Regions from separate parts of the Streptomyces sp. H51 genome, predicted to be linked through region 2. Evidence: riboswitches for the same ligand, from Rfam matches in the RefSeq annotation. Region 2 holds a riboswitch; the other holds the start of a gene.

Region 1 (15,057 bases), on a different contig from region 2:
ACAGGGTGCGGGCCACGTCGAGCCCGTCGACGACCTCGTAGGATCGGTTCCAGCCACTGGCCGACAGCTCCTGCGCGGAGGTCACGCAGGGGGCGTAGCTGAAGCCGTCGACCTCCATGTTCCCGTACTGGGCGTCGGGGGACCCGGCCTGGCCGTGCCAGAGCAGCATCCAGACCTGGCCGGAGGACGGGGTCGCGAGCGCCCTGAGCAGCGCCTCGTAGGCGTCGTAGCGCCCGGGCGTCACCTGGCGCAGCATGTGCTCGACCTGGCCGGTCGTGGTGCCGCTGGCGCTCACCTGTACCGCCCCTCCTGAAAGTTGCTGCGGATATGAAACCAGCTTAAGCGCCCGGGGGGTCGGGGCTCCGCGACCGGCGGCGAGTACGTGTCCGCCGGGGCCGGCCGCGGGGTGTTCCCCGTCCCTGCGGGCGGGCTGCCCGTGCGGCGGCGGTTACAGGTGATCCCTCGAGTAGAACGGCCGGACCTGGTCGCGCATCCAGACCGCCACCGGGTCGTCGGTCACGTCCAGCAGGACCAGGTTCACCGGCCACCGGGTGGGGACCTTGGCCAGCGCCCGGCCGAGGGCCTCCAGGGGCAGCGCCCTGAAGTCCCCCTCCCACTGGGACAGCTCCACGCCCACGAACATCGCCGGGTCCGCGGTCTCGATCGCGGCCAGGCACCGGCGGGCCGTGGTGACGACGCCGGTGTCGGCGAACTCCGCGGCGGCCGCGGCGAGGAAGTCGACCGGGTCGTCCTGCCAGTCCGGTTCGAAGAGGCGGACCCGGCCGCCGGCACCGGGGCCGTCCAGCGGGGTGCGGCCGGCGCGGCACAGCTCGGCCACCGCGGCCGGCGGGAGCGGGACGCCGACCACGCCGTCCGGGTTCACGGCGATGCCGACCTGCGGCGGCAGGCCGCGGGCGAACTCGACGGCCGGCGCGATGGTGTACGACATGTGGTTGCCGACGACCTGGCGGAACTGCTCCTCCGAGCTGAAGACCGGCACGTACGCCTGCCCGTCGATCTCGAGGGTGGGCAGGTCGAGGGGGCCGCTGTCCGGGCCGCCGCCGTTGGGCAGCGGCACCCATACGAAGCTGCGCCCCAGCACCTCGACGATCCGCCCGCCGGCGGTGGGCACGCCGAGGGAGGCGGAGAGCACCTCCTCCAGCTCGTTGCCGGGCCATCCGCCGTGCGGATGGGGGTGCGCCTGTGCCGGAATGTCCGCGGGGAAGCCCGCCGCCGGGAAGTCCATCTGCCTACCGCCTGCTTGGAACCTGCTGTGGCTGAAAAGGCTAACGGGTAACGCCCGCCCGGCGGTCGGCCCATGAGCCGACGCCGGCTGCGGGCTGTACGACCGGCGTGCCGACGCGGGCCCGCGAGGGCCGGCGGTCCGCTGCCGACGGGTGGTGCGGTGCCAGTGCCAGTGCCGGCCGGTGCCGGTGCCGGCCGGTGCCGGTGCCGGCCGGTGCCGGTGCCGGCCGGTGCCGGTGCCGGTGGGTGCCGGTGCCGGCCGCCCGGGAACCCAAACCGCGCTCGCGCCCCGGCCGGCCGGGGACGGACGGCCCGGCGCCGGCCGGACGCAGGTCGGCATGCCGACGACGGCCGGAGGCCGACCGCCACGCCGACCGCCATGCCGGCGGAGGCCGGACCGGTCGCCTTGCCGGCGAGGCCGGACCCGTCGCCATGCCGGCGGAGGCCGGACCGGCCGGCCACAGCGCCCCGGGGAGGCCGTCGGCCACAGCGCCCGAGCCCGCCCGCAGGACTGCGGGGAGCCGGTGCCGGGCCGGTGGCGGCCAGCGGGGTGCCGCTGCCGACGGCCGGTTCACCGAAGGCTCCGGTGCGGCGATGCCGCCGGGCGGGCCGGGGCGTGACGCCGGGCGGGCGCACGGCAACGCGCGGTGCGGTGGGCGTGCGCACCGCGCCGCGGCGGGTGGCGTCCGGCGGCGGACGCACGCGCCGCGACGGGTGGCCGCGGGCAGTGGGCAACGCGCAATGAGCAATGGTCAGCCGGTGAAGGCGATTCTGCGGAGGACTCCGGAGGCGGGGCGGTCCAGGAGGATCGCCGAGCCGCAGCCGTCGGGCAGATCGCCGCGCTCCACCGCCCGGAGCAGGCGGGCCACGGCCGCGCGGTGCCGGGCGAAGGCGTAGCGGGAGACGCCGCGGCCCCGCTCCCGCTGCCCTTCCAGCGCGGCCTCGGGCGCGACGTCGAGCAGGAGCAGGTGCAGGGTGCCGCCGCGGCGGCGGGCCTCCCGGGAGAGCCAGCCGCGCACCCACGCCTGCGTGCCGCAGTCGTGCACGACGACGCCCTCGCCGGAGCGCAGGGCGCGGCGCAGCCCCGCGTAGTGGGCGAGGCGGACCAGGGGGCGGTAGACGGCGTAGGGCAGGAAGCGCGGCACGCGGCGCTCCCAGCGGTCGCGGGCGTCCTGGGAGTCGATGCGGACGCCCACCACCGCCCGCTCCATCAGAGTGGACTTGCCGCTGCCGGGCAGTCCGGTGACCACGACGACGTCGCGGGAACCGAACAGCAGGGCGTGCGGGCTGCGGCCGGATCGCTCGCGCAGGTCGCGGACGACCGGCGCCGGCCGGGCCGCGTACCGCTCGCGGGCCGGAGCCGCGGGCTGGTCGGGCAGCGCGAGAGCCGAGGTCGTCGCATACGCCGTGGGCCTTGTCACCGTGATCGTCCTCCCTGCGGGGTTCAGAGAGCTTCTCCCCACCGAATGTAAAAAGAAGGTAATCCACACTGTCTCCCGGTTCGGTGCGTTTACGGCCACAGGCCTGTCACAAGTAGCCGCCCGCCCACCATCCGGCGAAGCGTGCGATGATGTGCCCGCCAACTGCATACCGGCCGTTTGAATCCGCGCGGGAGAGTTCCCGGCAGCACGTACGCGTCGCCACGTTTCGCGTCGCCACGTGCGCCTCACCGGGACGCCGAAGGAGCAAGTCCCTCCCTTGAATCTCTCAGGCCCCGTTACCGCGCGGGCGAGGCACATCTGAAAAGCGGGCCGCTGTCGACCAGCGGCTCCACCCAAGGTGCAAGCCGTGATCCCGTCCCTGGTCATGGCGAACCTCTCAGGTTCCGATGACAGATGGGGAGGAACGACCTCGCTGTCATGCCCTGGGGAGACGACCGACCGATGAGCAGTACCGAAATCCGTCACACCGCCCTCGACGCCCTGCATCGCTCGCTCGGCGCGACGATGACCGACTTCGCCGGCTGGGACATGCCGCTTCGCTACGGCTCCGAGCGCGACGAGCACAACGCCGTACGCACCCGGGCGGGCCTGTTCGACCTCTCCCACATGGGCGAGATCGCCGTCACCGGCCCGCAGGCCGCCGCCCTGCTCGACCACGCCCTGGTGGGCGACATCGGCGGCGTGCGGACGGGCCGCGCCCGCTACACCATGATCTGCCGCGAGGACGGCGGCATCCTCGACGACCTGATCGTCTACCGGCTGGCCGAGACCGACTACCTGGTCGTGGCCAACGCCTCCAACGCCCAGGTCGTGCTGGACGCCCTCGTCGAACGCTCCGCCGGCTTCGACGCCGAGGTGCGCGACGACCGGGACGCCTACGCGCTGATCGCCGTCCAGGGCCCCGAGTCCCCCGGCATTCTGAAGTCCCTCACGGACGCCGACCTCGACGGCCTGAAGTACTACGCGGGCCTGCCCGGCACGGTCGCGGGCGTGCCGGCCCTGATCGCCCGCACCGGCTACACCGGTGAGGACGGCTTCGAACTGTTCGTCGCCCCGTCCGACGCGGAGAAGCTGTGGCAGGCGCTGACCGAGGCGGGCGCGCCCGCCGGACTGGTCCCCTGCGGCCTGTCCTGCCGCGACACGCTGCGCCTGGAGGCGGGCATGCCGCTGTACGGGCACGAGCTGAGCACGTCGGTGACGCCGTTCGACGCCGGGCTCGGCCGGGTCGTGAAGTTCGGCAAGGAGGGCGACTTCGTGGGTCGCGCGGCCCTGCGGGAGGCCGCCGACCGGGCCGCCGCCGAGCCGCCGCGCGTCCTCGTCGGCCTGGTCGCCGAGGGCCGCCGCGTCCCGCGCGCCGGGTACCCGGTCGTCGCCGGCGGCGAGGTGATCGGCGAGGTCACCTCCGGCGCCCCCTCCCCCACGCTGGGCAAGCCGATCGCCATGGCGTACGTGGACGCCGCGCACGCGGCGCCGGGCACCCCCGGGGTCGGTGTGGACATCCGGGGCACCCACGAACCGTACGAGGTCGTGGCGCTGCCCTTCTACAAGCGGCAGAAGTGACACCGTCGTAGCCGCGCGCGCGTGACACAGCGCACATCGCGCCTGGTCACGCACGTTCCTCGCAGTCCCCCACTCATCAGCAGTCCCCCGCGTACAGGAGAATTCAGGCCATGAGCAACCCGCAGCAGCTGCGTTACAGCAAGGAGCACGAGTGGCTGTCGGCCGCCGAGGACGGCGTCGCGACGGTCGGCATCACCGAGTTCGCGGCCAACGCGCTCGGCGACGTCGTCTACGCCCAGCTCCCCGAGGTCGGCTCCACGGTGACCGCGGGCGAGTCCTGCGGCGAGCTGGAGTCGACCAAGTCCGTGTCCGACCTGTACTCCCCCGTCACCGGTGAGATCACCGAGGTCAACGAGGACGTCGTCAACGACCCGTCGCTGGTGAACTCGGCCCCCTTCGAGGGCGGCTGGCTGTTCAAGGTGCGTGTCGCCGAGGAGCCGTCCGACCTGCTCTCCGCCGACGAGTACGCCGCCCACACCGCCGGCTGAGGAGTCGTCCCTTCATGTCCGTACTGAACACGCCCCTGCACGAGCTCGACCCGGAGGTCGCCGCCGCGGTCGACGCCGAGCTGCGCCGCCAGCAGTCCACGCTCGAGATGATCGCCTCGGAGAACTTCGCCCCGCTCGCGGTCATGGAGGCGCAGGGCTCGGTCCTCACCAACAAGTACGCCGAGGGCTACCCCGGCCGCCGCTACTACGGCGGCTGCGAGCACGTCGACGTCACCGAGCAGATCGCCATCGACCGGGTCAAGGACCTGTTCGGCGCCGAGTACGCCAACGTCCAGCCGCACTCGGGCGCCTCCGCCAACCAGGCCGCCCTGTTCGCGCTGGCCCAGCCCGGGGACACCATCCTCGGCCTGGACCTCGCGCACGGCGGCCACCTGACCCACGGGATGCGGCTGAACTTCTCCGGCAAGCAGTTCAATGTGGTGGCCTACCACGTGGACCCCGCGACCGGACTGGTCGACATGGCCGAGGTCGAGCGGCTGGCCAAGGAGCACCGGCCCAAGGTGATCATCGCGGGCTGGTCGGCGTACCCGCGGCAGCTGGACTTCGCCGAGTTCCGCCGGATCGCGGACGAGGCCGGCGCGTACCTGTGGGTCGACATGGCCCACTTCGCCGGTCTGGTCGCCGCCGGTCTGCACCCGAACCCGGTGGAGCACGCCGACGTCGTCACCTCCACCACGCACAAGACGCTGGGCGGACCGCGCGGCGGCATCATCCTCGCGAAGAAGGACTTCGCGAAGAAGCTCAACTCCTCCGTCTTCCCGGGCTTCCAGGGCGGTCCCCTGGAGCACGTGATCGCGGCCAAGGCGGTGTCCTTCAAGGTCGCGGCGAGCGAGGAGTTCAAGGAGCGCCAGCGCCGTACGGTGGAGGGCGCGCGGATCCTCGCCGAGCGCCTGACGGCGGCGGACGCCCGCGAGGCCGGGGTGAACGTGCTGTCCGGCGGTACGGACGTGCACCTGATCCTGGTCGACCTGCGCGAGTCCGAGCTGGACGGGCAGCAGGCCGAGGACCGGCTCCACGAGGTCGGCATCACGGTCAACCGCAACGCCGTCCCGAACGACCCGCGCCCGCCGATGGTCACCTCGGGCCTGCGCATCGGCACGCCCGCCCTGGCCACCCGCGGTTTCGGGGCCGAGGACTTCGCCGAGGTGGCGGACGTCATCGCGCAGGCGCTGAAGCCGTCCTACGACGCGGAGGCGCTGAAGGCCCGGGTGACGGCGCTGGCGGACAAGCACCCGCTGTACCCCGGTCTGAACAAGTAGGTCCTTCCGGACGCCTTCCGGGCCCGTCCTTCCGGGCACCCGTCCGGAAGGGTGTCCGGACCCGTGGTTCCGTTCCGCGCGGTGCCCCGCACACTCGTAGCCGAGTGGGGCACCGCGCGAACACCCTCCCGCACCTCCCACAGCCCCGTTCCCGAGGAGTCACCGTGGCCGTCTCGGTCTTCGACCTGTTCTCGATCGGCATCGGCCCGTCCAGCTCCCACACGGTCGGCCCGATGCGCGCAGCCCGCATGTTCGCCCGCCGGCTGCGCAACGAGGGCCTGCTGGAGGCCGTCGCGTCCGTGCGCGGCGAGCTGTACGGCTCCCTGGGCGCGACCGGCCACGGCCACGGCACCCCGAAGGCGGTGCTGCTGGGGCTGGAGGGGGAATCCCCGCGCACGGTGGAGGTGGAGACGGCGGACCAGCGGGTGGCGGACATCAGGGAGTCGGGCCGGCTGCGCCTGCTCGGCGAGCACGAGATCCCGTTCTCCTTCGACAAGGACCTGGTGCTGCACCGCCGCAAGGCGCTGCCGTACCACGCCAACGGCATGATCCTGCGGGCCCGCGACGCCTCCGGCGCCGAACTGCTGTCGAAGACGTACTACTCGGTGGGCGGCGGCTTCGTCGTCGACGAGGACGCGGTGGGCGCGGACCGCATCAAGCTGGACGACACGGTCCTGAAGTACCCCTTCCGCACGGGCGACGAACTGCTGCGCCTGACCGGGGAGACGGGCCTGTCGATCTCCGCGCTGATGCTGGAGAACGAGCGGGCCTGGCGCACGGAGGAGGAGATCCGGACCGGGCTGCTGGAGATCTGGCGGGTGATGCGGGAGTGCGTGTCGCGGGGCATGTCCCGCGAGGGCATCCTGCCGGGCGGCCTGAAGGTGCGCCGCCGCGCCGCCGTCTCGGCCCGCCAACTGCGCGCCGAGGGTGACCCGCTGGCGCACGCGATGGAGTGGATCACGCTCTACGCGATGGCGGTGAACGAGGAGAACGCGGCCGGCGGGCGGGTCGTCACCGCCCCCACCAACGGCGCGGCGGGCATCATCCCCGCGGTCCTGCACTACTACATGAACTTCGTGCCCGGCGCCGACGAGGACGGCGTGGTCCGCTTCCTGCTCGCGGCCGGCGCGATCGGCATGCTCTTCAAGGAGAACGCCTCCATCTCCGGCGCCGAGGTCGGCTGCCAGGGCGAGGTCGGCTCCGCCTGCTCGATGGCGGCGGGCGCGCTGGCGGAGGTGCTCGGCGGATCGCCCGAACAGGTCGAGAACGCCGCGGAGATCGGCATGGAGCACAACCTCGGCCTCACCTGCGACCCGGTCGGCGGCCTGGTCCAGATCCCCTGCATCGAACGCAACGGCATGGCCGCGGTCAAGGCGGTCACGGCCGCCCGGATGGCGATGCGCGGCGACGGCTCGCACAAGGTGTCCCTGGACAAGGTCATCAAGACGATGAAGGACACCGGCGCCGACATGTCGGTGAAGTACAAGGAGACGGCGCGCGGCGGCCTCGCGGTGAACATCATCGAGTGCTAGGGAGGCAGTCCCCGGCCTGCGCGTCCGCTTCTTCCAGCGCTGCCGCGGCCTTCCCCGCCGAGGTGTGGGGTGAGCGGCCCCCGCGTCGCGGCAACCCGTCAAGTCCGCCCGTCGCCATCGCGCTCCGTGCGGAGCGGGTGGCGCAGCTGGGCGGCTTCCCGGTGCCGGCCGGCGTGGTCGAGGAGGTCGGCCTTCACAAGGGTGGCCACCCTGCGCAGGTCGTCCTGGACATCCTCGGACGCGGAAGCGTGCCGGGTGAAAGTGGTGATCGCCTCGTCGACGGCCGTGGTCGCCCGCTCGATGTCGGTGCCGGCGGCGGCGCGGACCGCCGCGAACACGCATTGGGCGCGGGCGTGAGGCATGACGTCTCCGCCACGCGCGGCGAGTGCGCCCAGGGTCGTGACGGCTTCCTCGCTGTGCGCCAACGCGTCGTCGGTGCGGTCCAGCGCCTGTTCCAGGGGCGCCAGGCCGACGAGGATCACCGCCCGCCGGCGGAGCATGCTGTGGAGCATGGTGGGACCGAGGGACGGAAGGCTTCCGTCCCGGGTCGCGGCCAGGAGACGCTCCTGGGCGGTCGCCTCGTCCTGGTAGAGGGCGACGGCCTCCTCGAGCCGGTCCGTCTCGACCAGGGCCGCCACCCTCCGGTTGAGCAGCTCGGTCGCGAGATCCACACTCTGCTCGGGCAGCAGGGCCAGGGCCGGCATGCCGCGTTCGCGGGCGGCGCGCGGCAGAGGATGGTCAGGTTCCGGCTCGGGTGGGGACGGCGGCTTCCGGGCCGGTTCCCCCCGGGCGTCGCTGATGCGCCACCAGCGCTGGGCGTCGGTGACCCGGCCGTGCCGCATCCGGTGGTCGGCCAGGGACCGCATGGCCTCGGCGTGCCCCGCCTCGGCGGCTCGCGCGAAGGAGTTCTCCGCCTCGGCGGGCCGGTCCTGCTCCGCCAGCAACAGGCCCAGCCGGTGGTCGCCGTCGGGATCGCCGGCCTGTGCGGCGGTACGGAACCAGTGCTCGGCCGCCGTGAGGTCCCCGTCGTCCCACAGGGCCGCGCCCAGTGACACCATGGCGTTCGTCGCGCCCGCCTCGGCGCCCCGGCGGAACCAGCGCCGTGCCGTGTCCCGATCCTCCAGTTTCCAGTGCAGGACGCCCAGGTCGTGGCAGCCGGCTGTGACACCGGCGGCGACGGCCCGGGTCCACCAGGACTTCGCGTCCGCCGTCCGCCCGAGTTCCCGGTACAGATGACCGAGGTTGTACATCGCCTCGGGCAGGCCCGCCTCGGCCGCGCGGCGGCAGGGCTCCTCCGCCTCCGCCCTCCGGCCGGCCTTCACCAGCCGCACGGCCTCGTTGAAAGCGTTCACCACCTCGGCGTCGGACTTGGCCGGGGCGGGAGGACGGCCGGCGGCGCCGAGGGCCCGGAGGTTGTGCCTGACCACGTCCAAGGGCGACTCGTACCCGTCGTCGACGAGCACCAGCCGTTCGTAGAGCTCGACGGCCTCGTTCAGGGATGCCACCGCTTCGTCCCGGTCCACCTGCGCGAGTACCGCTCCGTGACTCGCCAGCGCGTGCGCCAGGATGCCCGCGTGCGCGACGCGGTCGGCCCGGAACAGCCTCCTGGCCCGGTTCACGGCCTCCTCGGCCACGGTGACCGCTTCCTCGTCCCGGCCGACGTCGGACAGCCGGCCCGCGTGGTTCAGCAGGGACAGGGCGAGGTCGGCGGTGTGGGCCTGTGGGTTCAGGGCGACCAGGTCGCGGCGGATCCTCACCGCCTGTTCGGCGAAGTGCAGCGCCTCGACGCCGTGCCGGAGCCGGAAGTGCGCGGTGCCGAGATTGGTCAGCGCCCGTGCCAGACCGGGCAGGTGCGCCTGTGGGGCGGCGTCCGTCAACTCCCTGTAAATCGCCACGCTGTCGCTGAGGTTCTTCAGCGCGGCCCGGTCCTGGCCGACCGCCAGCAGGCGGGTGCCGAGCCCGTTGAGCGCGAACGCGAGCCGCGGCGGATCGGCCAAGTCGGTTCCCGCCAGCCCCCGGTAGATCTGAACGGCCTCCCGGGCGGCCGCCAGGGCCTCGGTGCGCCGCCCGGTGTTCTGCAACTGGTTGCCGTAGTTGGCCCAGGCCAGGGCCAGATGGGGGAGGCACTCCCGCTGCCCGTCGTCCACGGCCGCGCGCAGCAGTTCGGTCGCTCGTCGGGTGAAACCGACGGCTTCTCCGTGCCGTCCCAGGTCCGACAGGTAGCCGCCGATGTCCATCGTGCACAGCGCGACCTCGCTCCCGTAGGTCTGCGGGTCGAGTTCGTCGAGCCGGTGCAGGGCGGCCAGAGCCTGGTGGTTGGCGCGGATCGCCTCCTCCTTGCGCCCGGAGTACGCCAGGCGCACACCGAGCCGGGAGTACCAGGACGCGGCGTCCTGCAGTCGGCTCGTGTCGTCCACACGCTCCCGGACCAGCCGGTCGGTCACCGCCGCCGCGCCCACGTCCAGCTCGACCTGGCGTCCCTCGGGCAACCGCATCTCGATGTCGAGCAGCACGTCGGTGTCGACGTATGCGGCCTCGCTGAGCGCGACCAGCGCCGCGCTGCCCGCCCGGACGGCGATGTCCGGTCGTTCTCGGAGCAGCGCGCCCAGCTCCGCGCCCACATGCGGCCAGCGGTCCGCGGCCGATGCGAGCACCACGACCGCGCGGCCGACGCAAGGCGGAACAGGCGCGTCCGGCTCGTCGATGCCGAGCAGGGCGCGCGGCACCGTGGTGGCCCAGGGGTCCGGGTCATAGCCGGAGACCTCGTGGCCGGGCAGCAGCAGGGCGACGAAGTCCTCGGCCAGCCGGTCGGGAAGGAGCGGCTCCAGCACCTGGGCGCGATTCAGCGGCGGATAGCAGAACCGGTGGTCCGTGAGAACCCGGTCGACCGGCGCCAGTCCGAGACGGTCGAGCCGGGCGACCCCACCGTCGTACGAGACCGCACCGCCGAGGACCGCGGCGAACACCGCGCGTGCCATCACCGTCGGCGAGGTGTCGAACTCCTCTCCCTGGAGCCGCGATCCGTACAGCCGACGCCACCCCATGCGCTCACGGTCCAGCAGGTACGCGGCGATGCCCTCGACACTGTCCGGCATCGGGCCGCCGGGATACCTGGCGGTGAGCGCCGCGACGAGGGCGGCCATGTGCAGCGTCAGCACCTGGCCGTAGGCGGGGCCGTCAAGTCCACGCACGGTCTCGGTGACCGGGCCGGTCACCCCCAGCACGGCACCGAACCGGTCGCGGGCGGTTGCGAACGCCCGCGACCGGTCCGGCATGCTGTCGGCGAACCGGCCCAGCGGCAGGTCCGTCACCGCGGCGCCGACCGACCGCAGTTCTCCCCGTAGCGCCGCCCACCACTGCACGGTCCGGCCGATCAGCAGCACCCGCACGGCCGGACCGTCCAGCAGCGGATCACGCAGCAGCTCCACCAGCTCCGGGTGTGCCCAGCGGTCGGCGTAGTCGACGATCACCAGCAGTCCGTGGGCCCCGGCCCGGCCCGGTTCCTCTCCCGGGCGCTCGGCAGTGGCGTGGTGCCGGGCCTGCACCACCTCCCACCCGGCCGCGGCCGACAACTCGGCGAACCGCGCCGCCAGCCGCGTCTTCCCTTCACCGCCGGGGCCGTGGAGCAGGAGAGCGGACAGCGCAGCGGTGCCGGCGTCGCGCCAGTCGGCCAGCGTGGCCAGCTCCTCCTCCCGGCCGCTGAACGGGACGATCCGACTGCGCGCGTCGAGCAGCCGGCTCGGCTGGTCGGCGAACTGACCGGCGTCCACCACCGGTGCGAAGGAGAACCGCTCAAGCCGGTGCGCCGGCGCTGCTCCGGAGACGAAGTCACCTATGAACACACCGGAGTTGGCGAAGCCGCCGTTGGCGGCGTATGCGGCCGCCGTCCGGGCCACCCGCACAGAACCGCCGGGGGCGCCGTCGATGCCTGGTGCGGGCCCCTGGTACCCGGTCACCGCCGTGCCCTCGGACCCGGCCGTGGGCTTCCCGGTGTCGCGCACGGAGGTTTCCGCGCCGCCCTTGGCTCTCCGGCCCCACCAGCGCCTGCCCGGTGCGGTCACGCGGCCCCCATCTTCTTCGCCTTCTCCTTCGACGCCGCGGCCGTCCGGGCCGCCCCTGTCGTCGGTACTCCGACCGCTCGGGAAGTCAGTCGCTGTAGTCGATACCGCTGACGGCTCTGCTGCCGGCTCCGTCCGCCGTCGCCGACCCCGTCCTCACCGCCCTGGCCGACCCGCTGCCTCTTCCCCCCGGACGCCGGATACCCGAGACAGCGATTCCCCCACGCCTCGCGCGCGGCTGCCCCGTCCTCACCGACGTGTCGTCCGTACGGCGGTCCGGAGACTGGAACAGCGCCCACACCAGGGCGACCACGCCGACAGCGGCCTGAACCGTCGCCCCGGCCAGCTGCCCGGCGTCGGGGCCGTTCAACAGCCAGATCAACGGCGTCGAGAGGACGACGACCGCCGCAAGCACGATGACCGTGATCTTCCACCCCTGCGTCATGGCCCCTCCCCCACCCCGGCCACCCCGACCGCCCCGGCACGCACGCAGGGGCGCCACATCCGTTCACACGATGCTATGGCCCGTCATGGCACGCATCAACGCGGTACCGCCGGTTCCGGCCCACCGTGACCTGCCTCGGTGGGGCACTGGATCCTCCGGAGCCGGTTCACCGCGGCCGACACACGGGGCGGGTGGTTGACGGTTCAGCTACGGGGTACAACTCCTGTCCCGCCGACGGAAATTGTGGGAGTCCCCCGATGCTGCGCGGTATCGACGTGAGTGCGTATCAGTCCTCGTCCTTCGACACGGAGGGTCTCGCCTTCGCCTTCGTCAAGGCGACGGAGGGCCGTTCCTACGTCAACCCGAGACTCGCCGCCCAGACGAAGCGGGCCCGGGACGCCGGGCTGGTCGTCGGCTTCTACCACTTCCTGTGGCCCGGCAACCTGCAGGCGCAGGCCGAGTACTTCGTCAGGCACGCCCCCGAGAAGGCGGGCGACATCCTCGCCGTCGACTGGGAGACCACGGGCGACGGCACGCACGCGTCCAACGCGCAGAAGGACTCCTTCATACGCAGGGTGAAGGCGCTGCGGCCGCGTCACCGGGTCCTGCTCTACTGCAACCGGGACTTCTGGCTGAACATCGACACCACGTCGTACGCGGGCGACGGCCTGTGGATCGCCGACTACGTCACCGCGGGCGAGCCGCGCATCAAGGCCAGGTGGCGCTTCCACCAGTACTCCGGCACACCGCACGACAAGGACGTCGCCGCCTTCGCCACGAAGGCCGCCCTGCGGGCGTGGGCGGGCGGCGCGTGACGGGCACCCGGCCCCGCGGGAGCGCACCGGCCCGGCGAGTAGGGTCGTGACCTGCGGCGGACGGCCGCCGCGGGACGGAGGGGAGCCGGCGTGGACGGAACGGTGGGGGCGGTCGGCCGGAACGGGGTGTACTCGTTCACCAAGCCGAACCGGGAGAGCATCACGCTGCTCACCGGGCTCGGGGTCGAAGGGGACGTGCACGCCGGGGAGACGGTCAGGCACCGGTCCCGGATGCGGAAGGACCCATCGCAGCCGAACCTGCGGCAGGTGCACCTGATGCAGGAGGAACTGTTCGACGAGGTCCGCGCGGCCGGGTTCGAGGTTTCGGCCGGGCAGCTCGGGGAGAACGTCACCACCCGCGGGATCGATCTGCTGGGGCTTCCCGCGGGCACCCGGCTGCGCCTCGGGGAGGACGCCGTCGTGGAGGTGACCGGGCTGCGCAATCCGTGCGCGCAGATCGACGGCTTCCAGCGGGGCCTGCTGAAGCAGGTCGTCGAGCGGGGTGCGGACGGGAGCGTCCGGTTCAAGGCCGGGATCATGGGCGTCGTGGCCGCCGGGGGCGTGGTGCGGCCCGGAGACCCGATCACCGTCGAGCTGCCGGACGGGCCGCACCGGCCCCTCCACATCGTGTGAGCCGCGACGGCCCGCCCGGCGGGGCCGTGCCCTACGCGCGGAAGTCGGCCGGGCGTTCCGGGGACGCCTCCGCCAGGCCCTTGGTGACCTCCTCGACGCCGGCCCGCAGGCCGTACACCGGCGTGCCGGGCTGCTGGCGCCAGGAGTCGTCCAGGCCGCCCGCGTCGACGGTGTCGAAGCCGAGTTCGTCGATCAGCGCCCTGACCTTCCGCTTGGCCGCCTCGTCGTCGCCCGCGACCGGGAGCGCCATGCGGTCCGGGTCGCCGGCCGGGCGGGGCCGGTCGAGGATGTCCTGGGCGTACGTGCCGTTGAACGCCTTGATCACCGGGTGTCCGAGGTGGCGTTCCGTCCAGCGGCTCTCGGTGACGCCGTCGTCCACGATCTCCGCGATCCTGCCGTCGCGCTGCGGGTAGTAGTTGCCGGTGTCGATCACGGCGACGCCGTCCGCGGCCTCCTCGAACAGGCCGGACGGCAGGTCCGGGACCGCCTTGAGGGGGATCGTCACGACGACGATCCCGGCTCCGCGCGCCGCCTCCTCGACGCGGACGGGCGTCGCGCCGGTCTCCTCGGCCAGCGCGGCGAGCGTGTGGGGTCCGCGGGAGTTGGCGACGGTGACGTCGTGCCCGAGTGCGGTGAGCCGCCGGGTGAGGTTGCCGCCGATGTTGCCCGCGCCGATGATGCCGATCTTCATACCGGTCGCCCTTCCGGGGGTGATGTGGTGCCCGTGAGCACCACCAACCCTCCCGGAGCGACGGCTATTCCGCACGCGGGGCCGGACCGGCGGCCGGAGGGGCGGCCGGTCGGCGGGCGGCCGCACCGGCGGGTACGACGAAGGGGCCGGTCGACCGCAGCGGCGGCGAGCCGGCCCCTTCCGCGTCCGTGCTCACGTCACTTGTTCAGGTAAGTCCAGAACTCGTCGAACGACAGGACCTTGTCGCCGTTGAGGTCACGGGTCTTGATGATCGCCTCGGCGACCGACTCGGTGACGTTCCAGTCGCCCCCCTGGGCGAGCGCGGTCTTCAGCTCGGCGGCGGTGATGAACCCGTCGCCGTCGGTGTCGATCCGCTGGAACTCCTTGCGCGCCTCTTCGATGTCCGCCACCGATCCACCCCTCTTGTTACGTTTCTCGTGTCTTACCGGCGTTCTGCCGCAGGTCAGACTAACGGGCGCGGTGAGCGCCGGGCGCGGCGACCACCCGGGAGCGGGCGGGGACTGGAGGAGCGGTCGATGGCGGAGACGTTGCGGGACGTGCTGGAGGCGGCGGCGCGGGGTGTCTTCCCGCCGGCGGACGGCCGGACGACGGTCCTGCCGCAGCCCTCGCCCCGCGACGCCGGAGTCATCGCCTTCACCGCGCACTCCGTGGTCTTCACCGACGAGGACCCGCGGTGGGTGCGCCGGGCCCTGCGGGAGACCGACTGCGACGCGCTCGCCGCGACGATGAACGCCCGCTTCCTGACCGCGTTCATGGACCGCACGGGCCGCACGACGGACACCGTCGACGTGCTGACGGTGGGCTCCGCCCTGCCGGGCGGGCCGCCGCTCGCGCTCACCGAGATCGC
Region 2 (15,057 bases):
CCGCGTTCCGCCGGGTGACGCTGCCGCTGGTCGCCCCGGGCATCGCCGCGGGAGCCGTACTCGCCTGGGCGCGGGCCCTGGGCGAGTTCGGCGCGACGATCACGTTCGCGGGCAACTTCCCAGGCCGCACCCAGACCATGCCGCTCGCGGTCTACCTCGCCCTGCAGAACGACCCCGCCGCCGCGATCGCCCTCAGCCTGGTGCTGCTGACGGTGTCGATCGCGGTCCTGGCGGGCCTGAGGGACCGCTGGATGACGACCTCATGACCAACCCGCCCTCGCCGGCCCCCGGCACCCCCGAGCCCCCCACGGACGCCACCGGCACGGCCGGCAACCGGCCCCCGGCCGACGCGCCCCGCGGGGCCCCCGCCGACATCCCCCGCACGGCCCGGAGCCGACCCCCCGCCGAAACACCCGGAAAGGCCGGGCACCAGCCACCACCCGGCCACCCGGACGCGGGGCTCGACGCCCGTCTCGTCGTGGACCGCGCGGCCTTCCGCCTCGACATCACCCTCACCGCCGCCCCCGGCGACGTGGTCGCCCTCCTCGGCCCCAACGGCGCCGGCAAGACCACCGCCCTGCGCGCCCTGGCCGGCCTCGTCCCGCTCACCGGCGGCCACCTGCGCCTCGACGGCGCCGAACTGGACCGTACGCCGCCCGAAGCCCGCCCGGTCGGCGTCGTCTTCCAGGACTACCTGCTCTTCCCGCACCTGACCGCCCTCGACAACGTGGCCTTCGGCCCCCGCTGCCAGGGCGCGACGAAGGCGGAGGCCCGCGCCCTGGCAGCCGAGCTGCTGGACCGCATGGGCCTGGCCGACCACGCCGGCGTCAAGCCGCGCCGGCTGTCCGGCGGCCAGGCCCAGCGCGTCGCGCTCGCCCGCGCCCTGGCCACCCGGCCCCGGCTGCTCCTGCTGGACGAACCCCTGGCCGCGCTCGACGCGCGCACCCGGCTGGAGGTCCGCGCCCGGCTCCGCCGCCACCTGGCCGACTTCGAGGCCGTCGCCGTCCTGGTCACGCACGACCCGCTGGACGCCATGGTGCTGGCCGACCGCCTGGTGGTCGTCGAGCACGGCCGTGTCGTGCAGGAGGGCGCCCCGTCGGACATCGCCCGTCGCCCCCGCACCGACTACATCGCCCAGCTGGTCGGGCTGAACCTCTACCGCGGGCAGGCCGACGGCCACACCGTCCGGCTGGACGCCGGACCGTCCGTCACCACGACCGAGGTGCTCTCCGGCCCGGCCTTCGTGGCCTTCCCGCCCGGCGCCGTCACCCTGCACCGGACCCGCCCCACCGGCTCCAGCGCCCGCAACCTCTGGCACTGCGAGGTGGCCGGCCTGGAGACCCACGGCGACCAGATCCGCGTGGACCTCACCGGCGAGCTCCCGCTGGCCGCCGACCTCACCACGGTCGCCGCGGCCGAGCTCGGCCTGCACCCCGGCGCACCGGTCTGGGCGACGGTCAAGGCGACGCAGACGCACGCCTACCCGGCCTGACGCACCCCGCCCACTACGGTGGGCGACCATGACCCTGAGCATCCGCAACCAGTTCCCCGGCACCGTCACCGACGTCACCCGCGGCAAGGTGATGGCCACCGTCAAGGTCCGTCTCGCCGGGGGACAGGACCTCACCGCGGCGATCACCCTGGACGCCGTGGAGGAACTCGGACTCGAGGCGGGCTCCGCCGTCCACGCGCTGGTGAAGTCGACGGAGGTGGCCCTCGCCACCGGCCCGGTCGAGGGTCTGTCCATCCGCAACCGGCTCCCCGGCACGGTCACCGGCATCACCGCCGGCCGCGCGATGGCCTCGGTGGAGGTCGCCGTGGAGGGCGGCGAGCTGACCTCCGCGATCACCGAGGACGCCGCACAGGACCTGGCGCTGGCGACCGGCACCCCCGTGGTGGCCCTGATCAAGTCGACCGAGGTCGCGCTGGCGACGGCATGACGCGCGAGGGCCCCGCCGAAGCGGGGCCCTCTCACCGTGCGTCCGGCGCCGCGGCCGGCCGTGACCGCGGTCGGTCACGCCTCCGCCGTCAGTCCTCGTAGGCGTCCGGCGGCGGGCACGAGCACACCAGGTTGCGGTCGCCGAAGGCCTGGTCGATGCGGCGCACCGGCGGCCAGTACTTGTCGGCAGGGGAGCCGCCGGCCGGGAAGACGGCCTCCTCGCGGGTGTAGGCGTGCTCCCACTCGCCGGTCAGCGCGGCCGCCGTGTGCGGCGCGTTGCGCAGCGGGTTGTCCTCGGCGGGCCACTCGCCGGAGCCGACCTTCTCGATCTCCGCGCGGATCGCGATCATCGCGTCGCAGAACCGGTCGAGCTCGGTCAGGTCCTCGGACTCGGTCGGCTCGATCATCAGCGTCCCGGCCACCGGGAACGACATGGTCGGCGCGTGGAAGCCGTAGTCGATCAGCCGCTTGGCGACGTCGTCGACGCTCACGCCGGTCGCCTTGGTCAGCGGCCGCAGGTCGATGATGCACTCGTGCGCGACCAGGCCGCCGGGGCCGGTGTACAGCACCGGGTAGTGCGGCTCCAGGCGCTTGGCGACGTAGTTGGCGCTCAGCACCGCCACCTGCGTGGCCCGCTTCAGCCCCTCACCGCCCATCAGGCGGACGTACGTCCAGGAGATGGGCAGGATGCCCGCCGACCCCCAGGGAGCCGCCGAGACGGGGCCCACGCCGGTCTCCGGACCGGCCTCCGGCTGCAGCGGGTGGTTCGGCAGGTACGGCGCCAGGTGCGCGCGCACCCCGACCGGGCCGACGCCGGGGCCACCGCCGCCGTGCGGGATGCAGAACGTCTTGTGCAGGTTCAGGTGGGAGACGTCACCGCCGAAGTGGCCCGGCTTGGCCAGGCCGACCAGGGCGTTGAGGTTGGCGCCGTCCACGTACACCTGCCCGCCCGCCTCGTGCACCTGGGCGCAGATGTCGGCGACGTGCTCCTCGAACACGCCGTGCGTCGACGGGTAGGTGATCATCAGCACCGCCAGTTCGTCGCGGTACTGCTCGATCTTGGCCCGCAGGTCCGCGACGTCGATCTCGCCGTCCTCGGCGGTCTTCACGACGACGACCTTCATGCCGGCCATCGCGGCGCTGGCGGCGTTGGTGCCGTGCGCGGAGGACGGGATCAGGCAGACCGTACGCTGCTCGTCGCCGTTGGCGCGGTGGTAGCCGCGCACGGCGAGCAGGCCGGCCAGCTCGCCCTGGGACCCGGCGTTGGGCTGGAGGGACACCTTGTCGTAGCCGGTGACCTCGGCGAGACGCTCCTCCAGCTCGTGGATGAGGGTGAGGTAGCCCTGCGCCTGCTCCACGGGCACGAAGGGGTGCAGCTGCCCGAACTCGGGCCAGGTGATCGGCTCCATCTCCGTGGTCGCGTTGAGCTTCATCGTGCAGGAGCCCAGCGGGATCATGCCGCGGTCGAGCGCGTAGTCACGGTCGGCCAGGCGGCGCAGGTAGCGCAGCATGGCGGTCTCGGAGCGGTACTGGTGGAAGACGGGGTGGTCGAGGTAGCCGTCGGTGCGCAGCAGCGCCTCCGGCAGCGCGTCCCCGGCCGCCGTGTCCAGCGCCTCGACGTCGCCCTCGACGCCGAAAGCCGCCCATACGGCGTCCAGCCGCGCCCGCGTGGTCGTCTCGTCGCAGGCGATCAGGACGTGGTCGGCGTCGACGAGGTGCAGGTTGACCCCGCCCCGCCGCGCGGCGGCGACGACCTCGCCGGCCTTCGCCGGGACGCGGACGGTCAGGGTGTCGAAGTAGGCGCCGTGCACGACGTCGACCCCGCCGGCCCGGAGGCCCTCGGCGAGGATCGCGGCGTACCGGTGGGTGCGCCGGGCGATGCCCTTCAGCCCCTCGGGGCCGTGGTAGACGGCGTACATGCCGGCCATCACGGCGAGCAGCACCTGGGCGGTGCAGATGTTGCTGGTGGCCTTCTCCCGGCGGATGTGCTGCTCACGCGTCTGCAGCGCGAGCCGGTAGGCCTTGTTCCCGTCGGCGTCGACGGAGACGCCCACCAGACGCCCGGGCAGGCTGCGCGCGAACTTCTCGTGCACGGCCATGTAGCCGGCGTGCGGACCGCCGAAGCCCATGGGCACGCCGAACCGCTGGGTCGTGCCGACCGCTATGTCCGCGCCGAGTTCGCCGGGCGACTTCAGCAGCGTCAGCGCGAGCAGGTCGGCGGCCACGGTGACCAGGGCGCCCAGCTCGTGCGCCTGGTCGATGACCGGCTTGATGTCGCGTACGGCACCGGAGGCGCCGGGGTACTGGACGAGCACGCCGTTGATCTCGCGCGCGGCGATCTCGGCCGGGATGCCGTCGCTGAGGTCGGCCACCACGACCTCGACGCCCGTCGGCTCGGCGCGGGTCTCGATCACGGCGATGGTCTGCGGCAGCGCGTCGGCGTCGACGAGGAAGAGGCCCTTCTTGTTCTTCCCCATGCGCCGGGACAGCGCCACGGCCTCGGCGGCCGCCGTGCCCTCGTCCAGCAGCGAGGCGCCGGAGGTCGGCAGGCCGGTGAGGTCGGCGACCACGGTCTGGAAGTTCAGCAGCGCCTCGAGGCGGCCCTGGGAGATCTCCGGCTGGTAGGGCGTGTAGGCCGTGTACCAGGCCGGGTTCTCCAGCACGTTGCGCAGGATGACGGGCGGGGTGAACGTGCCGTAGTACCCGAGCCCGATCATGGAGTCGAGGACCTGGTTGCGCTCGGCCAGCGACCGCAGTTCGGCGAGCACCTCCGCCTCGGTGCGCGCGCCCGGCAGGTCGAGGGCGTCGGCGTTCTTGATCGCATCCGGCACCGCGGCGGCGGTGAGCTCGTCCAGCGAGCCGTACCCGACCTGGGCGAGCATCTTCGCCCGCGCTTCCTGGTCGGGCCCGATGTGGCGCTGTTCGAAGGGGATGCCCTGCTCGAGCTCGGAGAGCGGAATGCGGTGGGCGGTCATTGCGGAGGCCTCCTGGTCTTGCGCGACCTTCGAGGGGCACCACGGCGCGGGTACCCGGACGGCCTCCCCCTCTGTCATCTCAACCTGAGAGCTTCACCGGGCCGCCCGAGGGCTTGCGGCTTGCACCGTCGGTGAGAGCGGGGGTCGTGGCGACACCCGCTCTGCTTTCCAGAGTGACCTCGTCCGTGCGGTACGTGAGCCTGAGAGATTCCGGGGAGGATTTGCTCCTTCGGCGCCTCCGGTGATGTCCGGAGGACTCTCCCGCACGGGGTCAGCAGCCGTAGTCAGCCTACCAGCGGGCACGACACCCCGGCCTTCGAGTGGCCGCCCGCCGCGTTGTGCTCTTTCGTAGTGATGACGAGTGCGACCAGGAGGAGGGCCCGTGCAGACCGACATCGATCCGCGCAACCTGATCGGCCGCAAGGCGTTCGACCGCAACGGCACCAGGATCGGCACCGTCGACGAGGTCTACCTCGACGACGCGACCGGTCTGCCGGAGTGGGCCGCCATACGCACCGGACTGTTCTCCCGGGACGCCTTCGTCCCACTGGAGCCCAGCGAACTGGTGGAGGGCGCCCTGCACGTCCCCTTCGACCGCTCCCTGATCAAGGACGCCCCCGACTTCGGCGTCGGCCGCCATCTCTCCCCCGAGCAGGAGCTGCAGCTCTACCACCACTACGGCCTGGACGTCGCCCCGCCGTCCGCCTTCGACGACGCCGACCACGACTTCGGCAGGCTGGCCGGCTCGGACGAGGCATAGGACGGCTCCCCGGCCACCTGTTCCCGCGCTCCCTCCGCCATCAGCGGCACCAGCGGCAGCGGATCGGCCGGCTCCAGGTCGGGGTCGTCGACCCGGAACGTCCGCACCCGCCCGGGCTGCGAGCCGGGCGTCTCGAACCGCACGGTCACCCGTCCGAGCCCGCTCCCCTGTACCCACCCGTGCCCGAACCCGGCATGCCGTACGTCGTGCCCGGCGGGCCAGCGCCGCTCCGCCGGAGCCGTCCGCCGCTCCACCGGCAGCTCCTCGGGCTCGTCCGGCTGCCCGCTCTCCCGGTCCCGCTCCCCGGCCGCCTGCGCGAACAGGTCCTCCTGCGTGTAGTCGGCCAGCCCGCTCACCCCCACCCCCAGCAGCCGCACGCCTCCCGTGGTGTCCACCGACTCCAGCAACCGCGCGGCGGCCTCCCGCACGACCGCCGGATCGTCGGTCGGCCCCCGCAACGTCTCCGAACGGGTCAGCGTGGAGAAGTCGTAGCGCCGGACCTTCAGCACGATGGTCCGTCCGGACAGCCCGGCCGCGCGGAGCCGCCGTACGCAGCGGTCGGCCAGCCGCCCCACCTCCGTGCCCACCCGGATCCGGTCGTGGATGTCGACGTCGTAGGTGTCCTCGACCGACACCGACTTCGCCTCCCGCTCGGCCACCACCGGCCGGTCGTCGCGCGCCAGCGCCATGGCGTACAGGGCGTGTCCGTGGGCCTTGCCCAGCAGCCGCACCAGCTCGTCCTCCCCCGCCTCGGCGATGTCGCCGACCGTGGTGATGCCGGCCCGCCGCAGGTGGTCCCCGGTCGCCGGTCCCACACCCGGCAGGATCCGCACCGGCATCGGCTCGAGCAGGGCCCGCTCGGTGCCCGGCTCGATCACCACCAGCCCGTCGGGCTTGGCCTCCTCGGAGGCGATCTTCGCGAGCATCTTGCAGGCGGCGAGCCCCACGGACCCGGTGAGCCCGGTCAGGCCGCGTATGTCGGCGCGCAGCCGCTCCCCCACCAGCCGCGCCGACGCCTCGTCCCAGGCGGCGTCCCCGGCCTCCAGGTCCACGAACGCCTCGTCCAGGCTCAGCGGCTCCACCAGCGGCGACAGCGCGTGCAACAGCCCCATCACCTGTTCGCTGATCGACCGGTAGAAGGCGAAGCGCGGCACGAGGTACGCCGCGTTCGGCGCCAGCCGCCGGGCCTGCGCCATCGGCATGGCGGAGCGGACCCCGAAGACCCGGGCCTCGTACGACGCGGTGGCGACCACCCCACGCGGCCCGAGCCCGCCCACGACGACGGCCTTCCCGCGCAGACTCGGCTTGGCTGCCTGCTCCGCCGAGGCGTAGAAGGCATCCATGTCGAGATGCAGGATCGTGGGCGCGGTTCTCACATGTCCGATGCTGCCCTACGCCACTGACAACGTCGCGGGCACGAGGGCCCGGCCTCACACCGCCCGGTTGCGCCGCCGTGCCAGCTCGTCCGTGGGATTGTGCCCGACGAGGGTCTCGCCGGTGTCGACGCGCTCCCCGTGCAGCTGCGACAGCGCGTTCTCCACGTCCCGCCACACCACGCCCACGGCGATCCCGAAGACGCCCTGACCCCCTTGGAGCAACGCGTGGACCTCGTCGGGAGAGGTGCACTCGTAGACCGTGGCGCCGTCGCTCATCAGCGTCATGCGTTCCAGGTCACGGAAGCCGCGCTCCCTCAGGTGCTGCACGGTGGTGCGGATGTTCTGCAGCGACACCCCGGTGTCCAGGAAGCGCTTGACGATCTTCAGGACGACCACGTCACGGAAGCTGTAGAGCCGCTGTGTCCCCGAGCCGTAGGCGGGGCGCACGCTGGGCTCGACGAGGCCGGTACGGGCCCAGTAGTCCAGTTGCCGGTAAGTGATGCCGGCGGCCGCGCAGGCCGTCGGACCGCGGTAGCCGATCTCCTCGGACGCCATGGACGTCGCCCCTCCGCTGCTCGGCACGGCCGCCGGTCGCTGCGGAACGTGGTCGGCCGCGCTGCCGTGATGGGGGTATTCCCCGCTCGCACGGAGCCGAGAGCTCGGGGAAGGGTACGGACCGCTCGCCCCGGGACCGTGTCCGGGGGCACCCCCAGCCGTACCGTCGCCGCTGCTTCTCACGCCGACCTCCGTCCTTGACCTGCCTTCTCGACGGTAGGCAGCCACCAGGGGTGCGTCAACGACCGCCACACTCGGCACGCCGAGTGATAATCACCCTACGAGTGGTTTCCCGCAGCCAACCGCGGGGAAAGGCTAGCCGAATGCGCTCCGGGCAGGCCGCAGGACGCCCTCACCGTCCGCAGGCCGTCGCAGGCGGCAGACCCGCGGCCGGCCCCTGTCGGGCCGTGCACCGGCCCGCGTGGCGCACCGGGGCGCCCGCCGGACCGGCCCCGCCTCATTGGCTGCTGGTGCCGAAGTCCTCCGGCGAGATCTGGTCGAGGAATTCGCGGAACTTCTCCACCTCGTCCTCCTGCTCGTCGGGGATCGCGATGCCGGCGTCGTCGAGCACCCCGTCGCTGCCGTAGATCGGCGTTCCGGTGCGCAGGGCCAGCGCTATGGCATCGGACGGGCGGGCGCTCACCTCTACCCCGCTGGCGAAGACCAGCTCCGCGTAGAAGACGCCCTCACGCAGGTCCGTGATGCGCACTTCGGTGAGCTCCTGGCCGACGGCCTCCAGCACGTCCTTGAACAGGTCGTGGGTCAGCGGTCGTGCGGGGGCCATGCCCTGCTGGGCGAAGGCGATCGCCGTCGCCTCCCCCGGCCCGATCCAGATGGGGAGGTAACGGTCGCCTCCCACTTCACGCAGGAGCACGATCGGTTGGTTGGAGGGCATTTCCACCCGGACACCTACGACATCGAGCTCGTTCACACAGCAACCCTAGGCCGTGCCCGGGACGTTTGGGTAGTCGGGCAGGGAACGGGTGGCCGATCCCGGCCGTGTGGCGGGTCCGCTCAGGGCAGGCGCACACCGAGGGCGGTCTGCACGAGCGCCGTGTGGAGCCTGACCGTGAGCGCGGCCAGCTCTTTCGTGCGGGCCTCGGCGTGAGCCCTGGTCTGCGGATTGCGGTGGCGCTTGAGCGGGGCCACCACCTGGTCGATGAGTCCGGCCTCGCGGTCGGCCGCGGCCCGCATCGCCCTGAGGTGCCGGGGCTCGATCCCGAACCGGCCCAGTTCGACGACGAGCGAGGCGACGGTGGCCGCCTCCGCGTCGTAGGCCCCGTCCGGCAGCGGAACGACGAGCCCGTAGGACTCCCACTCCCTGAGTTCCTCTTCCCCGATCCCGGCGGCCGCCAGCAGCTCCGCCCGGCCGATCCGGGCCGCCGTGGGCTGCTCGGCGGCCTCCTGGACGGTCTCGCCGTCCCGCTGCCGGCCGAGCGCGGGCAGCGGCACGGCCTCACCGCGCTCCATGGCCTCCAGGTGCTCGCGGATCACCTTGAGCGGCAGATAGTGGTCCCGCTGCATCCGCAGGACGTGACCGAGGCGCTCGACGTCCTGCGCGCTGAACTTGCGATACCCCGACGGGGTCCGCCGGGGCTCGATGAGGCCCTCCGACTCCAGGAAGCGGATCTTGGAGATGGTGACTTCGGGGAACTCCTCGCGCAGCACGTTCAGCACCGAGCCGATGCTCATCAGGCCGCCGTCCCTGGCGGCGGCGCCGTGCCCGGCACCGCCGCTCGGTGATCGAAGCATGGACCTTCCCTGGGGGTCTCCCCGGACCGCGTCCGGAGGAGGGTCAGTAGCCCTGCTGGCTCGCGTAGAAGACCAGCCGGTACTTGCCGATCTGCACTTCGTCGCCGTTGTGCAGCGCGACCTGGTCGATCCGCTCGCGGTTGACGTACGTGCCGTTCAGGCTGCCCACGTCGGCCACCGTGAACGAGCCGTCCGCGGCGCGGCGGAACTCCACGTGCCGGCGCGAGACCGTGACGTCGTCCAGGAAGATGTCGCTCTGCGGGTGACGCCCGGCCGTGGTCAGGTCGCTGTCCAGCAGGAAGCGGCTGCCCGAGTTCGGCCCGCGGCGCACCACCAGGAGCGCCGAGCCCAGCGGCAGGGCGTCCACGGCCGCCTGCGCCTCCGGGGACAGCGCCGGGATCGGCGTCTGGCCGGTGGCCTCGGCGTCGTAGGCCTCGAGACCGGAGATGGAGATCGTGGACGTCGTCTCCGACGGCCGCTCGGCGACCGCGCCCGCCCGCAGCGGCGCGCCGCAGTTCGAGCAGAAGCGGCTGCTCTCCGCGTTGCGGTTACCGCACCTCGTACACACCAGGGCCGACATAGGGGAAAACCCTCCACCCGTACTTGAGGTTGACGGTTGCCCGAAACCTATGCCGCCGGACTGCGCGGGGTCAACAGACGCCGCGCCCTGGCCTCCGGAAATGTCACCGCCCGGACCAGCGACCTGGTCCCGGAACAGCGGGCGCTGGCCCTCCGCATCGGACTGTGCGCGATGGCGGGCCGTCGCGTTGTCGCCGCCCTCTCGCGCGCTCTTGCCGAACAACTTCGCAAACAACTTCACGGGCGATTCCCCTTGACCGAAACAGACCCGCCCGTGGGGCAGGACGAACCCTGACTGCATACGCCGGCCGACCCGGACAACTTCACAACGTCCGTATCCACCAGACAGTTTCCACCACGCGCCACCCCTTCGGTGCGCCGACCCCCCGCAACCTCATGCCCTTGCCGGACGGCCCCCATGCACCGCCGGTTCACTGGGCGGACGACCGAGCGTAGTCAGGCTGCTTCGCAGCTCGCAAGGCGTCCACGACGATCTTGTCCGACCGCTCGACGGTAACGGTGGCCTGCTCCTTCTCGAGGGTCTGCACCACGCCTCCAGGGATGTTGAGCGCCGGCTCCAAGTCCTCCGGCTTGCCGATGACCTTGAAACGATAGGGCGCGTTGATCTTGTTCCCGTCGACGCTCACGCTCTTGCCCGACTCGGTGAGGTACGTGCTCGCGACGACGCGCACGTCGTTGACCTGTATCGCCTCCGCGCCCGCCGCGCGCAGCTCCTGGATCGCGTCCAGCAGCATGTCGGCCTCGACCGTTCCCTTCGGGTCCTCGATCGTCATGGTGATGCCGGGGCCCTGAGCCGCCACCGTGCCCGCCAGGACGCCCAGTTGACGTTCCTTCTGGACCGTCTGCCTGCGTGCCTCCTCGGCCTGGTCCGAGCTGTTCTCCAGCTCGTCGCGCTGCTTCTCGAGCCCCTGCTTCTCGTCTTCAAGACGTTGTGTGCGGTCGTCCAGTTCATCGAGGATGCGGACGAGATCCTCCTGACGCGCGCCACGCAGGGCGCTGTCGCTGTCGCTGTTGGAGGCGACCTGCACGGCCAGACCGAAGCCGAGACCGAACAGCAGCAGGGCGACGATGAGTTGGGCCCGGGTCACGCGCGGCGGCCACAGCCCCTTCGCCAGCCGCTGCCGTCCCGTCAGCCCGGCCTCGGAGGCGGCTTCGCCCTCGGGGGCGTTCTCCGGGCCGTTCCCGGAGGCAGCGGGGGTACGGGGAGCGGGGGGCGGGGCCGGCGCCGGGACCTCTTCGGGCAGTTCCTCGCGCAGCCTGTTCGCGGGCGTCTCGTCCTTGTCGCTCATCGGCCTCACGCCCGGAACACGTGCCGGCGGATCGCCGCGGCGTTGGAGAAGATCCGGATGCCGAGGACGACCACGACACCGGTGGACAGCTGGGCCCCCACGCCCAGCTTGTCGCCCAGGAACACGATCAGCGCGGCGACGACGACGTTGGACAGGAAGGACACCACGAAGACCTTGTCGTCGAAGATGCCGTCGAGCATGGCCCGCAGTCCTCCGAAGACGGCGTCCAGCGCCGCGACGACGGCGATCGGCAGGTAAGGCTCGACGACCGCCGGAACCTCAGGCCGGACCAACAGTCCGGCCACGACTCCCACGACGAGGCCCAGTACGGCGATCACGATGTGCCCTTCTCAGTCTTCTCGGTCTTCTCGGTGTGCGGCTGTGCTGTGCGGACGATCACACTCGGTGCGGCGGGCAGCCGGAGGTCCCCCTCCACGGAGATGGCGGTCCGGATGCCGTAGTTCTGCTGCAGGGCATGCAGATACAGCCCGTCGGCGCTGTCCTGGAACCTGGTGCTGAGTCTCTGGCCGTCCCCCACAGCGAGCACCGTATACGGCGGCACGAGTGGCTTGTTGTCGACCAGTATCGCGTCGCCCGCGGCCCGGACGGCCGACAGCGCCGTCAGCCGCTGCCCGTTGATGGAGACCGCCTCGGCGCCGGACTCCCACAGCCCGTTGACCACACGCTGCATGTCCCGGTCGCGCACCCGCCCGGTGTCGGAGAATCCGGAGGTCTCGCGCGGGTCGCCGTCGCCCCCGGTGGTGGCTTCCTTGGCGTCGTCGACGACCAGTTTCACCCCCGGTCCGTGCACCTCCACGGCGCCCGAGAGGATGCCCACCAACTCGGTCCGGTCCCCGCCGCTCTGCCTGAGGGCCTCGCGCTGCCGCGCGCTCACGTCGCGGCGCAGCTCGTCGACGGAGTTCTCGAGCTTGTCGGCCGCCGTGGTCTCGCGGTCGATCCGGTCGATCAGTTCCTGGCGCTCCTTGGCGACGACGGGAGCCGCCACGCGCGCCTGTGCGGCGCCGACGGTGACCACGAGGGCGGCGAGCACCAGCCCCCCGGCCAGCCCGAGCCTGGCCCGCAGGGGCTTCGGCACACCGCCCGCGCCCGCGGCCCGCTTACGGTCGGCCGCCTCGGCGTAGCCGTCGTCGAGGCTGTGGTCCATGACGTTGGTGAGCAGCGACATGGACGCGTCCGGCCGCGAAGGGCGCGTGGGTGTACTCCGAACGGGGGGCTGCTGCGGCATGCCGCACATCGTCGCACGTCGCGCCCGCTACCTCCGAATGGCCCCACCGACGTGCCGGACCGGCCCCTTCCGGGACGCGTGTCCGGCACGCCCGCCTGGTGCGCTTCTCAGCGGCCGGCGCTGTCCACGACGGCCGCCCACTCGTCCAGCAGGGCCTGGGCGGACGCGTCGTCGGGCCCCTCCGCCCACAGGTGGGTGACGGCCTCGGCCGGGTCCGGCAGCACCATGACCCAGCGCCCGTCGGTCTCCACCACCCGTACCCCGTCGGTGGTGTCCACGAAGCGGTCTCCGGCCGCTTCGACGACCCGCCGCATGACGAGCCCCTTCACGGCCCACGGGGTCGCCAGATCGCGTTTGAGGACGTGCGCCCGCGGGATGCGGGCGTCGATCTGGCTGAGGGTGAGCTGTGTCCGCGCCACCAGCCCGATCAGCCGCACGAAGGCCGCGGTGCCGTCGAAGACGCTGCTGAACTCGGGGACGATGAAACCGCCCTTGCCGTCGCCGCCGAAGATGGTCGACTCGTCGCCGCCGACCCGGGTCAGGTCGTCCGGCGAGGTCGTCGTCCACTCCACCTGCGTACCGTGGTACGCGGCCACCTGCTCGGCGATCCTCGTCGTGGTGACCGGAAGCGCCACACGCCCGCTGCGCCGCTCGGCCGCCACCAGGTCGAGCATGACCAGCAGGGCGCGGTCGTCCTCGACGATCCGCCCCTTCTCGTCGACCAGCGACAGCCGCTCACCGACCGGGTCGAAGCGCACGCCGAACGCCGCGCCCGAGGATGCGACGATCTCACCGAGCCGCACCAGGCCCGCGCGCCGTACCTCGGCGGTCTCCGTGGGCCGCGACTCGTCGAGTCCGGGGTTGACGGTCAGCGAGTCCACTCCCAGCTTGCCCAGCAGACTGGGCAGCACGAGGCCGGCACTGCCGTTGGACGCGTCGACGACGACCTTGAGCCCGGACTCCGAGACCCCGGTCGTGTCCACGTTGCGCAGCAGCGATCCCGTGTACGAGTCGAAGACGCTGGACGGGAAGTGCAGGTCCCCGATCTCGCCGGGGAACGCGCGCCGGTACTCCTGCCGCGCGAACACCCGGTCGAGCTTGCGCTGGCTGGCCTGTGACAGGTCCGCGCCCTGCCCGTCGAAGAACATGATGTCCACGGAGTCCGGCACCCCGGGGCTGGTCCGGATCATGATGCCGCCGGCGCTGCCCCGCGCGGTCTGCTGCCGGGCCACGGGCAGCGGCACGTTCTCCAGGTCGCGTACGTCGATGGCGCTGGCCTGCAGCGCGGAGATGACCGCCCGCTTGAGCGCGCGGGCACCACGGGAGTGGTCGCGGGCCGTCGTGACCGTCGCCCCCTTCTTGAGGGTCGTGGCGTAGGCGCCGGCGAGCCGCACCGCGAGTTCGGGGGTGATCTCCACGTTCAGGATGCCGGAGACGCCGCGGGCCCCGAAGAGGTGCGCCTGGCCTCTGGACTCCCAGATCACCGAGGTGTTGACGAAGGCGCCGGCCTCGATGGTCTTGAACGGGTACACGCGCACGTTGCCCTGCACGATCGATTCTTCACCGATCAGGCACTCGTCTCCGATGACCGCGCCGTCCTCGATCCGCGCCGCCCGCATGATGTCGGTGTTCTTGCCGACCACGCAGCCGCGCAGGTTGCTGTGCTGGCCCACGTAGACGTTGTCGTGCACCACGGCCTTGTGCAGGAAGGCCCCGCTCTTGACGACGACGTTGGAGCCGACGACGGTGTGCTCGCGGATCTCGGCGCCCGCCTCGACCTTGGCGTAGTCCCCGATGTAGAGCGGACCGCGCAGTACGGCGTCGTGGTGCACCTCGGCGCCCTCCGCCACCCATACGCCGGGGGAGATCTCGAAGCCGTCGATCTCGACGTCGACCTTGCCCTCCAGCACGTCGGCCTGCGCCTTGACGTAGCTCTCGTGCGTGCCGACGTCCTCCCAGTAGCCCTCCGCGACATAGCCGTAGATCGGCTTGCCCTCCTTCATCAGCTGAGGGAAGACGTCTCCGGACCAGTCGACGGGCACGTCGGCTTCGACGTAGTCGAAGACCTCGGGCTCCATGACGTAGATGCCGGTGTTCACGGTGTCCGAGAAGACCTGGCCCCAGGTCGGCTTCTCGAGGAAGCGCTCGACCTTGCCCTCGTCGTCGACGATCGTGATGCCGAACTCCAGCGGGTTCGGCACACGTGTCAGGCAGACCGTGACCAGGGCGCCCTTTTCCTTGTGGAAATTGATCAGCTCGGTGAGGTCGAAGTCGGTCAGGGCATCGCCGGAGATGACGAGGAAAGCATCGTCCTTCAACGCCTCCTCGGCGTTCTTGACGCTTCCGGCGGTACCGAGTGGCTTCTCCTCGTTGGCATAGGAGAGCTCCATTCCGAGCTCTTCACCGTCACCGAAGTAGTTCTTGACCAGGGAGGCCAGGAACTGGACGGTTACGACGGTCTCGTTCAGCCCATGCCTTTTGAGCAGCCGCAGCACATGCTCCATGATCGGCCGGTTGGCCACCGGCAGGAGCGGCTTGGGCATGCTAGAGGTCATGGGGCGAAGG

The links. A riboswitch is a leader RNA that binds a small molecule or an ion and turns the genes downstream of it on or off. The one in region 2 is predicted to bind glycine.
Region 1: it holds a riboswitch for glycine, as region 2 does, so the genes downstream of both, gcvT (glycine cleavage system aminomethyltransferase GcvT) here and gcvP (aminomethyl-transferring glycine dehydrogenase) in region 2, are expected to answer to the same signal.

Annotation. Positions count from the first base shown of each region.
Region 1 is NZ_JAYMHD010000083.1:21,335-36,391, reverse strand. Features, by position in the region: gene VKA29_RS32805 (enhanced serine sensitivity protein SseB C-terminal domain-containing protein) at 1-295, opposite strand, end outside; gene VKA29_RS32800 (enhanced serine sensitivity protein SseB) at 449-1,246, opposite strand; gene VKA29_RS32795 (AAA family ATPase) at 1,998-2,666, opposite strand; glycine riboswitch at 2,845-2,978, shown strand; gene gcvT (glycine cleavage system aminomethyltransferase GcvT) at 3,129-4,247, shown strand; gene gcvH (glycine cleavage system protein GcvH) at 4,358-4,735, shown strand; gene glyA (serine hydroxymethyltransferase) at 4,750-6,015, shown strand; gene VKA29_RS32775 (L-serine ammonia-lyase) at 6,180-7,547, shown strand; gene VKA29_RS32770 (tetratricopeptide repeat protein) at 7,646-11,608, opposite strand; gene VKA29_RS32765 (hypothetical protein) at 11,694-12,050, opposite strand; gene VKA29_RS32760 (glycoside hydrolase family 25 protein) at 12,308-12,865, shown strand; gene VKA29_RS32755 (MOSC domain-containing protein) at 12,956-13,498, shown strand; gene VKA29_RS32750 (NADPH-dependent F420 reductase) at 13,530-14,264, opposite strand; gene VKA29_RS32745 (EF-hand domain-containing protein) at 14,387-14,599, opposite strand; gene VKA29_RS32740 (GNAT family N-acetyltransferase) at 14,726-15,057, shown strand, end outside.
Region 2 is NZ_JAYMHD010000060.1:946-16,002, reverse strand. Features, by position in the region: gene modB (molybdate ABC transporter permease subunit) at 1-266, shown strand, start outside; gene VKA29_RS20470 (ABC transporter ATP-binding protein) at 263-1,492, shown strand; gene VKA29_RS20465 (TOBE domain-containing protein) at 1,521-1,940, shown strand; gene gcvP (aminomethyl-transferring glycine dehydrogenase) at 2,029-4,914, opposite strand; glycine riboswitch at 5,093-5,188, opposite strand; gene VKA29_RS20455 (PRC-barrel domain-containing protein) at 5,297-5,674, shown strand; gene VKA29_RS20450 (DNA polymerase IV) at 5,590-7,050, opposite strand; gene VKA29_RS20445 (MerR family transcriptional regulator) at 7,105-7,788, opposite strand; gene VKA29_RS20440 (bifunctional nuclease family protein) at 8,063-8,536, opposite strand; gene VKA29_RS20435 (MerR family transcriptional regulator) at 8,620-9,357, opposite strand; gene VKA29_RS20430 (FHA domain-containing protein) at 9,401-10,237, opposite strand; gene VKA29_RS20425 (DUF881 domain-containing protein) at 10,368-11,246, opposite strand; gene VKA29_RS20420 (small basic family protein) at 11,252-11,584, opposite strand; gene VKA29_RS20415 (DUF881 domain-containing protein) at 11,581-12,492, opposite strand; gene VKA29_RS20410 (mannose-1-phosphate guanyltransferase) at 12,600-15,057, opposite strand, start outside.